Regions from separate parts of the Paenibacillus sp. FSL H3-0329 genome, predicted to be linked through region 1. Evidence: riboswitches for the same ligand, from Rfam matches in the RefSeq annotation. Region 1 holds a riboswitch; the other holds the start of a gene.
What was found. Region 1 has a riboswitch for preQ1 ahead of queF (preQ(1) synthase). Riboswitches for the same ligand answer to the same signal wherever they lie in the genome.
Positions count from the first base shown of each region.

Region 2: it holds a riboswitch for preQ1, as region 1 does, so the genes downstream of both, NSQ66_RS06080 (queuosine precursor transporter) here and queF (preQ(1) synthase) in region 1, are expected to answer to the same signal.

Region 1 is NZ_CP150150.1:3,699,872-3,705,606, reverse strand. It holds gene NSQ66_RS16255 (iron ABC transporter permease) at 1-967, shown strand, start outside; gene NSQ66_RS16250 (ABC transporter ATP-binding protein) at 1,023-1,823, shown strand; gene murB (UDP-N-acetylmuramate dehydrogenase) at 1,974-2,885, shown strand; gene NSQ66_RS16240 (hypothetical protein) at 2,949-3,284, opposite strand; PreQ1 riboswitch class I at 3,543-3,586, shown strand; gene queF (preQ(1) synthase) at 3,750-4,223, shown strand; gene queC (7-cyano-7-deazaguanine synthase QueC) at 4,253-4,915, shown strand; gene NSQ66_RS16225 (6-carboxytetrahydropterin synthase) at 4,915-5,397, shown strand; gene queE (7-carboxy-7-deazaguanine synthase QueE) at 5,390-5,735, shown strand, end outside.
Region 2 is NZ_CP150150.1:1,381,906-1,387,640, forward strand. It holds gene NSQ66_RS06075 (methyl-accepting chemotaxis protein) at 1-1,531, opposite strand, end outside; PreQ1 riboswitch class I at 1,897-1,942, shown strand; gene NSQ66_RS06080 (queuosine precursor transporter) at 1,953-2,666, shown strand; gene NSQ66_RS06085 (AMP-binding protein) at 2,944-4,425, shown strand; gene NSQ66_RS06090 (thiolase family protein) at 4,422-5,573, shown strand; gene NSQ66_RS06095 (MaoC family dehydratase N-terminal domain-containing protein) at 5,570-5,735, shown strand, end outside.

The sequences.
Region 1 (5,735 bases):
CCTTGCTATACTGATCGTCGTGGTGTTTATAGTCAGTATGAATACAGGGTTTATGCGTCTATCCCCACTGGAGGTATTACATACACTGCTGGGTGATGGAACACATCAGCAAAAGCTTATTTTATTTGATTTCAGATTACCCCGCATCGTAATTTCATTGTTAGTTGGAGCGGGCTTTGCAGTATCAGGCTGTATTCTACAAAGTCTCGCACGTAATGCACTCGCCGAACCGGCTACGCTGGGCATAAGTGCTGGTGCAGGTTTTGCTGTAATCATTTTTATCTCGTTCTTTCCGGCTACAACAGCAGCTCCGGTATTTGTCTTGCCTCTCCTAGCGCTTGGTGGGGCTGGCCTGACCGCAGCTTTAATCTATATTCTTGCCTACCGGAAGGCAGATGGTCTGTCTCCTACAAGGCTGATCCTTATCGGGATTGCGGTCGCTGCAGGAATCAATGCTTGCCAGCTTGTATTGGCACTTAGGCTTGATCCTAATAATTATCAATTTGTAGCTACTTGGATCGCCGGGAAAATATGGGGTGGGGATTGGAGATTCGTCCTTGCTTTGCTGCCTTGGATCGCGATTCTGTTACCGTTCGCCTTCTATAAAGCCCGGGTTCTAAATGTATTGAATCTAGGGGACCATACTTCATTAGGTCTAGGAATGCGTGTGGAGAAGGAACGTATTCTCCTTCTGGTAACAGCCGTAGCGCTTGCCGGCTCCTGCGTCGCAGTAAGCGGAGGTATTGGCTTCGTCGGCCTGATAGCACCACACCTGGCTCGCAGGCTCGTGGGACCCCGTCATCAGGTGTTATTACCTGCTAGTGCTTTGACAGGGGCGCTTCTTATGATTACCGCTGATACCATCGGCAGATGGGTGTTGCAACCTGCGGAAGTTCCTACTGGCATTGTGGTTGCGATTATTGGCGCACCTTACTTTTTATATTTACTCGCCAAGTCTAAAGCGTAAATTAGTTCATACTTAGGAGCAAAGCTCCATAAAACTTTTAAGGGAGTTGTAGATCATGTCAGAACGTTTGAATACAGAAGAATTAAGTATTGGGTATGCAGAGGCTACTATAGTTAAAGGATTGAACTTGTCTATCCCTACGGGAAAAATCACCGCACTAGTGGGCGCTAACGGCTCCGGTAAATCTACAATCCTCAAAACGATGGCCCGGATTATGAAGCCGAAGAGTGGCACCGTAATGCTGGACGGCAAATCGATCCATAACTTTTCAACTAAAGAGGTTGCTAGGCAGCTAGCGATTCTACCGCAGAACCCAACGGCTCCTGACGGTCTGACGGTATCTGAGCTGGTCAGCTACGGTCGTTTCCCTCATCAGAAGGGATTTGGCACGATGACCGCTGAGGATCGCAACATCATCTCCAACGCCATCTCTGTTACGGGCATGGAATCTTTTCATGATCGCCCTATTGACCGTCTCTCAGGTGGACAACGTCAACGCGCATGGATCGCTATGGCGTTAGCTCAAGAAACAGATATTTTATTCCTTGACGAGCCTACAACCTTCCTAGATATGGCGCATCAGCTCGAAGTTCTTCAGCTATTGCAAAAGCTGAATGAGGAAGAAGGCCGTACCATCATCATGGTCGTGCATGATTTGAATCATGCTACTCGTTATGCGCAGCATATGGTAGCGATTAAGTCCGGTACTGTGGTTAGCGAAGGCTCACCTACTGAGGTTATGACACCAGATGTATTGCGGGAAGTGTTTGGAATTGAAGCGGATATCGTTCCGGATCCACGTACGGGTGTGCCACTGTGTCTTCCTTACGAGCTTGCTGCCTATAAAGCTGTGTAATTATCATCTAAAATCATACAACGAACAGGCTCCCGTCATTGACAAGGGAGCCTGTTCGTTGTTACAGTTGTGGTTGCCTACAATTTCATAATAACTCTTTAAAATAGATCAAGGACCATCATTTATACATGGTTAAAGGAGCATGAAAACATGAATATTGACAAAATTCAAGATGACCTAGAGCAGCTAATGACTGCAGGAAAAGTGAAAAGTCATGAGAATTTAAAAGATCACGTGTACACTAAAATGGGCGGCAAAGCTGATATTTTGGCTGCACCAGCTACTTATGATGAAATTCAAAAGATCGTTACATATGCAGAACAAAATGGGATAACCCTTACGGTACTTGGGAATGGCTCCAATGTGATTATCCGTGATGGAGGTGTACGTGGGATCGTTCTGCAAACGGCAGGACTGACCGAAATGGGGATTCGCGACAATCTCTTATATGCGCAATGTGGTGCCAAAATAATTGATGTTTCCAGATATGCACTTGATAAGGAGCTTACGGGTCTTGAGTTCGCCTGTGGCATTCCAGGAACAGTTGGTGGAGCGCTCTATATGAACGCAGGTGCTTATGGCGGTGAGATCAAAGATGTCCTGCATAGTGCACTAGCTATAAATAAGAACGGGCAATTGGTAACTCTGCAAGGTGATGAGCTGCAATGGGGTTACAGAAAAAGCGTGTTCGCAAGCGGTGAGTACATTGTACTTGAGGCCAAATTTGCTATGACTTCCGGTGATGTTTTAACGATCAAGGCAAAAATGGATGAACTAACTTATTTACGTGAATCGAAGCAACCGCTTGAGTATCCATCCTGTGGGAGTGTATTTAAGCGGCCTCCAGGCCGTTTTGCAGGTCAGTTAATTCAAGAGAGCGGCTTACAGGGTACAAGAATCGGCGGTGCTGAGGTATCCAAGAAGCATGCGGGATTTATTGTGAATGCAGATAATGCAACAGCCAGTGATTACATCGGGCTAATCCACCATGTAAGAGCGACTGTGAAGGATAAATTCGGTGTAGAGCTGGAAACTGAAGTGGAGATCATTGGAGAAGAATAAATGATAAGCAAAAAGAGCCCGCAATCGCTGTGGGCTCTTTTTGCTTATCATAATCATGTTCGTTTAATCTACTGAAAGGGTGTAATTAGCTCTGTCCGTAGTTATTTCTGCCTTGCGGTCGGCTAAGTCTACGATTTGAAGACCTTCAACAGCTAAATCATAAGTGGATTGTGGCAGGGATACCAGTTCACCATCGGCGTTAAGTGTGCTGCCGAAACCTCTTAATATCAGTGCACTTCCAAGATATTCATCAATAACATCGTCTGCACTCCGGAAATCTACGGACTCTAAATTGAAGTGAACTTTATCCAAATCACGAAGTTCTTTCTTTTCAATAGCGATTGTTTCATTCAAATGATTGTTAAGCCAATCCATAAGCTGCTGTATACTTTGTTCCATAAAATGCTCCCACCCTTAGCTCGAAGATTATTATGAATAAGTTACCCTTTTCTTAGGGTTTGAATCCTTTTTTTTGCCGCATCTTAATTAATCATATGAATAATTCATGTCATTAAAAAGAAATTCACGATCAAATGGCATTGTTTTTGAACTTCATAAACTCTACGTACGTAAAGAGTAGAACTTGTCAGGAGCGGGCTACCCATGGTATAGTTCAAGACGCAATATGCTTTAAGAAGAAGTCTGCACTAAAGTTGTGCAGGAGAGGTTCGCGAACTCCCTCTATAAAAAACTAAGAATATATTAAACAGTACAAGCGGTTGCTGTCCTTTATCCGGACGTTGCTTCCGTTTCTTCTTAGTGGAGCCAAGTTTTCGAAATCTCGTTCTTCTTTCCATTACCGGCCAAGGCCGAAGGAAAAGAGAGGGGTTTTTTGTCGTGTCAGAAGGAAGATTGAAAGAGGAAATGCAAGAAGTTACTTTGCTTGGTAATCAGGGAACACAGTACAAGTTTGGTTATGATCCAGACATTCTGGAGGTGTTTGATAACAAACATCCCGGACGTGATTATTTTGTTAAATTCAACTGCCCTGAGTTCACTAGCTTGTGTCCTGTAACGGGTCAGCCGGATTTTGCCACGCTGTATATTTCGTATATTCCTGAACAAAAAATGGTGGAATCCAAATCATTAAAGCTGTATCTGTTTAGCTTCCGCAACCATGGTGACTTTCATGAGGACTGTGTCAACATTATTATGAATGATCTGATCTCACTGATGGATCCGCGCTACATTGAGGTATGGGGCAAGTTCACTCCGCGCGGAGGCATTTCAATTGATCCTTATTGCAACTATGGAAGACCGGGTACGAAGTATGAGGCGATGGCGGAACACCGCTTAATCAATCACGACCTCTATCCAGAAAAAGTGGACAACCGCTAAATTCCAACTTGTGATAAGGAGAGATTCATATGAACAAAAAAGCACTCGTCGTATTCAGCGGCGGACAAGATAGCACCACTTGCCTGGTTTGGGCATTGCAGCAGTATGAGGAAGTGCAGGTAGTTACCTTCAACTATAATCAACGTCATGCGGCTGAAATCGAAGTTGCAACAGAGATAGCAGCTAAGTTTAATGTAAAACAGCATATTCTTGATCTGGGGCTGCTCAATCAGCTGGCACCCAATGCACTTACCCGTCAGGATATAGATATCGTGGCTGGTGAAGGAGATGAGCTTCCAAGTACTTTCGTCGATGGACGGAATTTGTTGTTTTTATCTTTTGCCGCAATATTAGCTAAACAACTGGGGTACTCCCATATCGTCACTGGGGTTTGCCAAACGGACTTTAGCGGTTATCCGGACTGCCGTGATGTTTTTGTGAAATCATTGAATGTTACGCTGAACTTATCTATGGACTATGAGTTTGCGATCCACACTCCCCTAATGTGGCTGGATAAAAAAGAAACGTGGAAAATGGCCGATCAACTGGGGTATTTTGATTATGTTCGCGAACACACACTGACCTGTTACAACGGTATTATTGGCAGTGGCTGCGGTACTTGTCCAGCCTGTCTATTGCGTCAGCGTGGTCTTGAGCAATATGAGGCGGAGAGAATGGAGGCCGGTTCTTAATGCTTAACGAGGTTTCAGTCTGCAAAATATTTACGTTCGATGCGGCACACCAGTTAGTGGGACACAAAGGGAAATGCAGCAATCTGCACGGACATACTTATAAGCTCGAAGTAGTGCTTAAGGGCAAACCTATGGCCGCGGAAGGCCACTCGGATGAAGGCTTCGTCATTGATTTTAGCGATATCAAAATGACAGTACAACAAAGCCTTGTAGATCGTTTAGATCACGCTTTTCTTGCTATGGGAAATGAACCTGTGTTAGAGACGTTAACGAATACGGGCTCCAAAGTAGCCTTATTGTCTTTCCGCACCACAGTGGAGAATATGTCTTCATATATTGCCTACAAGCTTAAGCAAGCAGGGTTGCCTTTATACTCGGTAAAGCTATGGGAGACTCCAACCTCTTGGGCAGAGGTGCTGGCTGAAGACGTTCCGGATGAAGGGCCATCCTACCGTTTGTATGGAGGCTGTGACTGTGAGTAAGATTCCTGTAATTGAAATGTTCGGTCCAACTATTCAAGGCGAAGGTGCGGTAATTGGAGTGAAGACGATGTTTGTCCGCACCTATGGCTGCGATTATCGCTGCGGCTGGTGTGACTCCGCTTTTACTTGGGATGGTACGGCTAAGAATAAGGTTCGCATGATGGAAGCAGAAGAAATCATAAATGAATTATTGGCGTTAGCTGGAGATAATTTCGACTGTGTTACGATTTCAGGCGGTAATCCTGCCTTGATTGGTGAAGGAATGGGTACCTTCATCAGTCTGCTTCATGAGCGTGGAATAAAAGCAGCGATAGAAACTCAGGGGAGTAAATGGCAGG
Region 2 (5,735 bases), 2.3 Mb from region 1:
TTTCTTCGACGGAAGCACTGACTTCTTCTGTACTTGCTGAGATTTGCTGTGTAGCCGCAGATACGGATTGGATGCTGTGATTGATGCTTTGGATAAGAATCAGGAGGTGATTAAAGGCATCACCTGCTTCTGCTACTTTGCCGACTCCAGAGGCAACCTCAGAATTCACGTGGTTCATCTCGGTAACGGAGCGACTCATATCTTCTTGAAGCCCAAGTAGGAAGTCACGGATCTGTTCGTTTGCGTTACGGGATTGTTCAGACAGCTTGCGTACTTCTCCCGCAACAACAGCAAAGCCGCGTCCATGCTCTCCTGCGCGTGCAGCTTCAATTGAAGCATTTAGCGACAGCATTTGGATCTGTTTCGTAATTTCAGTAATACTGTGAACGACTTCTCCGATCATTACTGAACGCTCATTCATGATTTGTAACTGATCCAGCGACTGTAGGGAAGCACGTTCAACCTGGCGCATTTGCAGCACAGCGCTTTGAGCAATTTCATTACCGCCACTTGCTTCAGTGGAAGCCTCACTGATTTGCTCCGTGACTTCATTCGCTGCTGAGGCAATACTTTGAATGCCTAAATTGATTTCTTCCATTGCTCTCGAGTTATCTGATGCACTGCTAGCGATAGTCGTACTACCTTTGCCGATTTCTACTACCGATGAGCTGGAGTGTTCCGCCATATCATTGAGAACCTCAACACGTTCTTTTAAAGAGTTGGAATCCGCAACGACAGTATTAGAGGTTACCAGTACATGTCCAATCATTTCTTTCAGGCGTTGGGTCATCGCTTGGAAGCTTACGGACAACTGTGCAACTTCGTCATTTCCTTTAACTGATAATTCTTCGGTGAAATCTCCCTCTGCGAGCCGGGCACTATAAGCTGCCAGTTTTGAGATTGGACGTGTTATACGCACACTCATGAACCATGCACCAGTTAGGCCGATGATCAACGTCAGAAGTGTGATTCCGGCACTTGTCCATAGAATACTGTCTGTTTTTTCTTGAATGAAGCTTACGTCACTGCTTACACCGATAACCATCGTACTTCCGGGAATACCGATATAAGCTGTTTTATGTATACCATGTGCGTCGCTATATGTATCGCTTAGTCCAGTTTTTCCTTTAGAGGCTTGTTGCATTGCAGAGGATACGGTGACACTTTCTGCCCGTTGCAATTTTGCATCGTGATCTGCGGATAGAATCTCAGCTTCTTTTCCCTTCAGATTGACCAGAAAAATGGTTTCCACTCCATGTTGTTTCCTCTTTTCCTGAAAATAGAACTCGAGATTGGTGGCAGACTGATCGTTCTTATTTAGGGTTTGCTGGGCGTGCATTACGTTGAGATTCTTATATACGTCCTGAGCAGCGGCAGTAAGGATTTTGTTAATCTGCGGCATAACATAGCTGTTGAAGATACTGATAGAGATAAAATAGAAGCTGGTGCTTAACAAAAGAGACGTGAGCAACAGAACAACAAATAATAAACGCGTAAATTTGCGACTGATCGAATGCTTGATACGAAACATATCGTTCTCTCCTTTTTTTATGGACGGTGAGGTCATTTCTTTTTGGTCTTCACTAGATACTCCATGCCAACTGCTGGAAATTGGCGACCCGAGATATATTCCATAGTTATGTCATATTTCTACTAAATGGATCGGGAATAAGGTGTTTGATACTATTCTATAGAATTAACCTCTGGATGAATAGTGAAAGTTTTGTCCTATAGAGCATTTTTTTCTGAAAAAAATGAATTATTGCTGACTATTTTAGATAATTGGCGAAAAAAAAGAAATGGAACTACCAATTTCATATAAGAATATTATTTTTATGGATTGTTAAGCGCTATTGTGATAGAGTATTAATGTTTTGTTCCGAAAATTTAATATTGTAAGCCGCGGTTCGTAACCATCCCGCGTAAACAAAACTAGGAGGAATTTCAGTAATATGTTTAATTTGCTGTGGGGAGTTTTATTTGTTATTGTCAATTTTGCTTTTTTTCTACTCTGTTACCGCTTGTTCGGGAAAAGTGGAATGTATGCCTGGGTAGGTATTGCTACTGTAATTGCTAACATTCAGGTAGCTAAGACGATTGCTATGCCATTTGATATTGTGATGACACTCGGAAATACGATGTATGTCACTTTATATATGACCAGCGATTTACTTAATGAGAAGTACGGAAGAGCGGAAGCACGTAAAGCGGTCTGGTTTGGTTTCTTCACCTTGCTTATGACTACTGTCATTATGCAGATGGTATTAGTATTTAAGCCGCAGGAGACCGATATCGCTCAGTCTTCTTTGGAGACGATTTTTGGGCTGATGCCTCGACTAGCTTTGGGTAGTCTTACTGCTTACTTCATTAGTCAGTTCCTAGATGTTCGGTTGTACTCTTGGATTCGTAAATATTACAGCACCTCAAGTCAGCTGTGGATTCGTTCCAACGGTAGTACGATGATTAGCTCCTTTGTGGATACACTTATTTTCTGTACCATTGCGTTTGCGGGCTTGTATGACTGGAATGTATGGCTTGAAATTTTGCTTACGACTTATCTAGCGAAGTTCTTACTAACCGCAGTAAGCACACCTATCTTATATATCGCCCGAACCTTTACTTTTGCTGAAGAGGGTTCACCATCATCCGTTCAAAAGAAGGACTAAACAACAATACAGCCAGCGCGTACCGATCATAATCGATGCGTGCTGGCTGTTTTTTCGTTGTAAGATGGACTTAATCGTTACATGAAAGATGTGTACATAAAAATAATATAAAGCTAAAATAAGCTATCGTAGCAATTCTAGCGGGTTAGTTTAACAGGAGCGCCTGCGATGGCGCTTATCACATATCCTTTAGTTTGGGCTGGACTTGCGGGGCAGTCCGATTGAAGAGAATGTATATAATCGGTAGTCACAGAAATTACGAACAGGTGTGATCAGGATGAATCTAGTAGTTCCTATACTGCGTCATGCAGCACAGCAGCCCGACAGCATTGCCTTAACCCATGACCAAGCAAGTCATACCTATGCCACATTAGTAAAAACGATGCGGAGAATCGCGAATGGCTTACAGCAAAAGGGTCTGAGGCATGACAAAATCGCGATTTTATCTACGAATCGTATTGAATTTGTTGAGGTTTTTTTGGGGGCGATTTATGCGGGCTGTGTTCCCATTCCCTTAGATCCCAAATGGAGTGCTAATGAACTGCAGGTTATTATAGAGCAGTGCCAGCCGACAATGATTTTTGCCGAGCCGGAAGCCGCAAAGAATCTGGTTTTCAAGGATCAAGTAATCCAAACATTGACCTTCTCAAATGAACGAACAGGTTCCTATGATCAGTGGTTGGCTGCCCTGAAGCCGGAGGCTGAGTTGGATGAGACGAATGAATTATTATTTATTGGCTTTACGTCAGGCACAACCGGATTGCCCAAAGGTTATATGCGTACCCATTTATCATGGTTAAAAAGCTTTGAGGTTTCGAATATTGCTTTTGAATTGGACGCTATGAAGGATGTTTTGGCACCAGGTCCATTTGTGCATTCCCTATCCTTATTCGCCGTAATGCAGAGTCTATATGGTGGAGCAACCTTTCATATCACACAAAAATTTAGTGCCACGCAGGTGTTAGAGTTGTGTCAGCAAATTCCGGGCGTGGTGCTGTTCGTCGTACCAACAATGATCGAATCCATGATGCAGCAGGCTGTACCTGGGCAGATACAGATTGATGCGATGATTAGCTCAGGTGCAAAGTGGTCGGAGTTGTCCAAGAAAAGGGGCATGGAAGTGTTTGGTGGAGCGCGGCTTTATGAATCCTACGGTTCTTCAGAAGCGAGCTATATTAGTTATTTGAATGTTCTGACCGAGCATAATCCGACCTCTGTAGGCAAACCTTATCCCGGGGTGCAAATTTCCATTCGTGATGACCAGTTCCGGGAAGTCCCTCCTGGGGAGATTGGGCAGCTATATGTGCGTAGTGATATGATATTTTTAGGCTACCATCAATTGCCGAATGAGACAGCAGCAGCTTTTAGAGAGGGATGGCTTGTTTTAGAAGACTATGTTTATCAGGATGAAGCTGGTTATTTATATATGGCGGGACGTTTGAAGAATAAAATCATATCCGGAGGGCTGAACGTTTATCCGGAAGAAATAGAGAGGGTGCTGGAGTTTCTTCCGGAAATAGATGAAGTGATGGTGCTTGGCGTGCCTGACGATTACTGGGGAGAACAGCTGATAGCCCTCGTGAAGTGGAGCGGAGAACAGCATTTATCTGTCGAAGAAATTAAGAATTATTGCCGCCAGTATTTAGCGAGCTACAAAGCGCCGAAGCAGCTGCTAACCGTGGATGAATTTATCTATACAAGTAGCGGGAAAATTGCCCGGCAAGCGATGAAAGACTATGTGAAAAGAGCGATGATATGATAGAAGCAGTAATTGTCATGGCAAAACGTACACCGGTTGGCAGAATGGGTGGCTTATTAAGTACACTTGAGCCGGAGGCATTACTGGCGCCGCTTATTCAGCATATTGTAGCCGAAACGAACTTGCCTAAAGAACTGATTGATGATGTCATTATTGGGAATGTTGTGGGCCCAGGAGGTAATATTGCCCGGGTAGCTGCGCTTGAAGCGGGGCTGCCTGTTTCGGTTCCGGGTGTCACCGTGGATCGTCAGTGCGGATCTGGGCTAGAGGCAATTAATATAGCAGCAAGACTGATTCAAAGCGGCGCTGGTGAGATTTATTTAGCAGGTGGTGTCGAAAGTACGAGCCGTGCTCCATGGAAAATGGCTAAACCACAGACGTTAATGGGGGTTCCACAGCTGTATACCCGTGCACATTTTACGCCTAGCTCTTACGGCGATCCGGATATGGGAATTGCTGCAGAGAATGTAGCTAGGAAATACGGGATTTCTCGAGAAGAGCAGGATCAATATGCCTTAAAAAGCCATCAAAAGGCGGTTCATGCTCAGCAAAGTGACCGGTTTCAGCAGGAGATAGTACCTCTTCAGGTAGAGGGGCAGTGGGTGAGCACCGACGAATGTCCTCGGGCAAATACGAGTCTGGACAAGCTGCAAAAGCTGCCGCCAATTTTTGAAGAAAAGGGTACCGTCACTGCTGGAAATGCCTGTCCTATTAATGATGGCGCAGCGCTTCTATTAATGATGTCTCGTGAGAAGTGCCAGCAGCTTAAGCTTACCCCTATTTTGCGGGTCGTGGATGCGCAAGCTGCGGGTGTAGATCCGAACTATTTGGGTATGGGGCCTGTACCAGCTGTGCAAAAGGTGTTAAAACGCCAAAAGCTTACCGTTGCCGATTTAGATATCGTAGAGTTTAACGAAGCTTTTGCTTCACAAGTATTGGCATCACTGAACGAGCTTCAAATTCCACAGGAAAAGGTCAATCTTGGCGGGGGGGCATTAGCAATAGGCCATCCATACGGAGCTTCCGGGGCTATGTTAATGACTCGCTTATGTGCTGAAATGCAACATGCCCCTTACCAACGAGGGCTTGCTACTCTGGGAATCGGCGGTGGGATAGGTCTGGCAACACTCGTGGAGGTTATAGAATGAACAGTGTCCGACATCAGATCCATATGACTGCTGAATGGATTTCGGACTATGCACAGAGTATTGAAGCACCCGTGCAGACGATAAATGGAAAGCTGATCGCTCCTGCGACGATGCCTATTATTTTCTGGCAAGACTTCGATATTCCTTGGTTAATCATTGGTG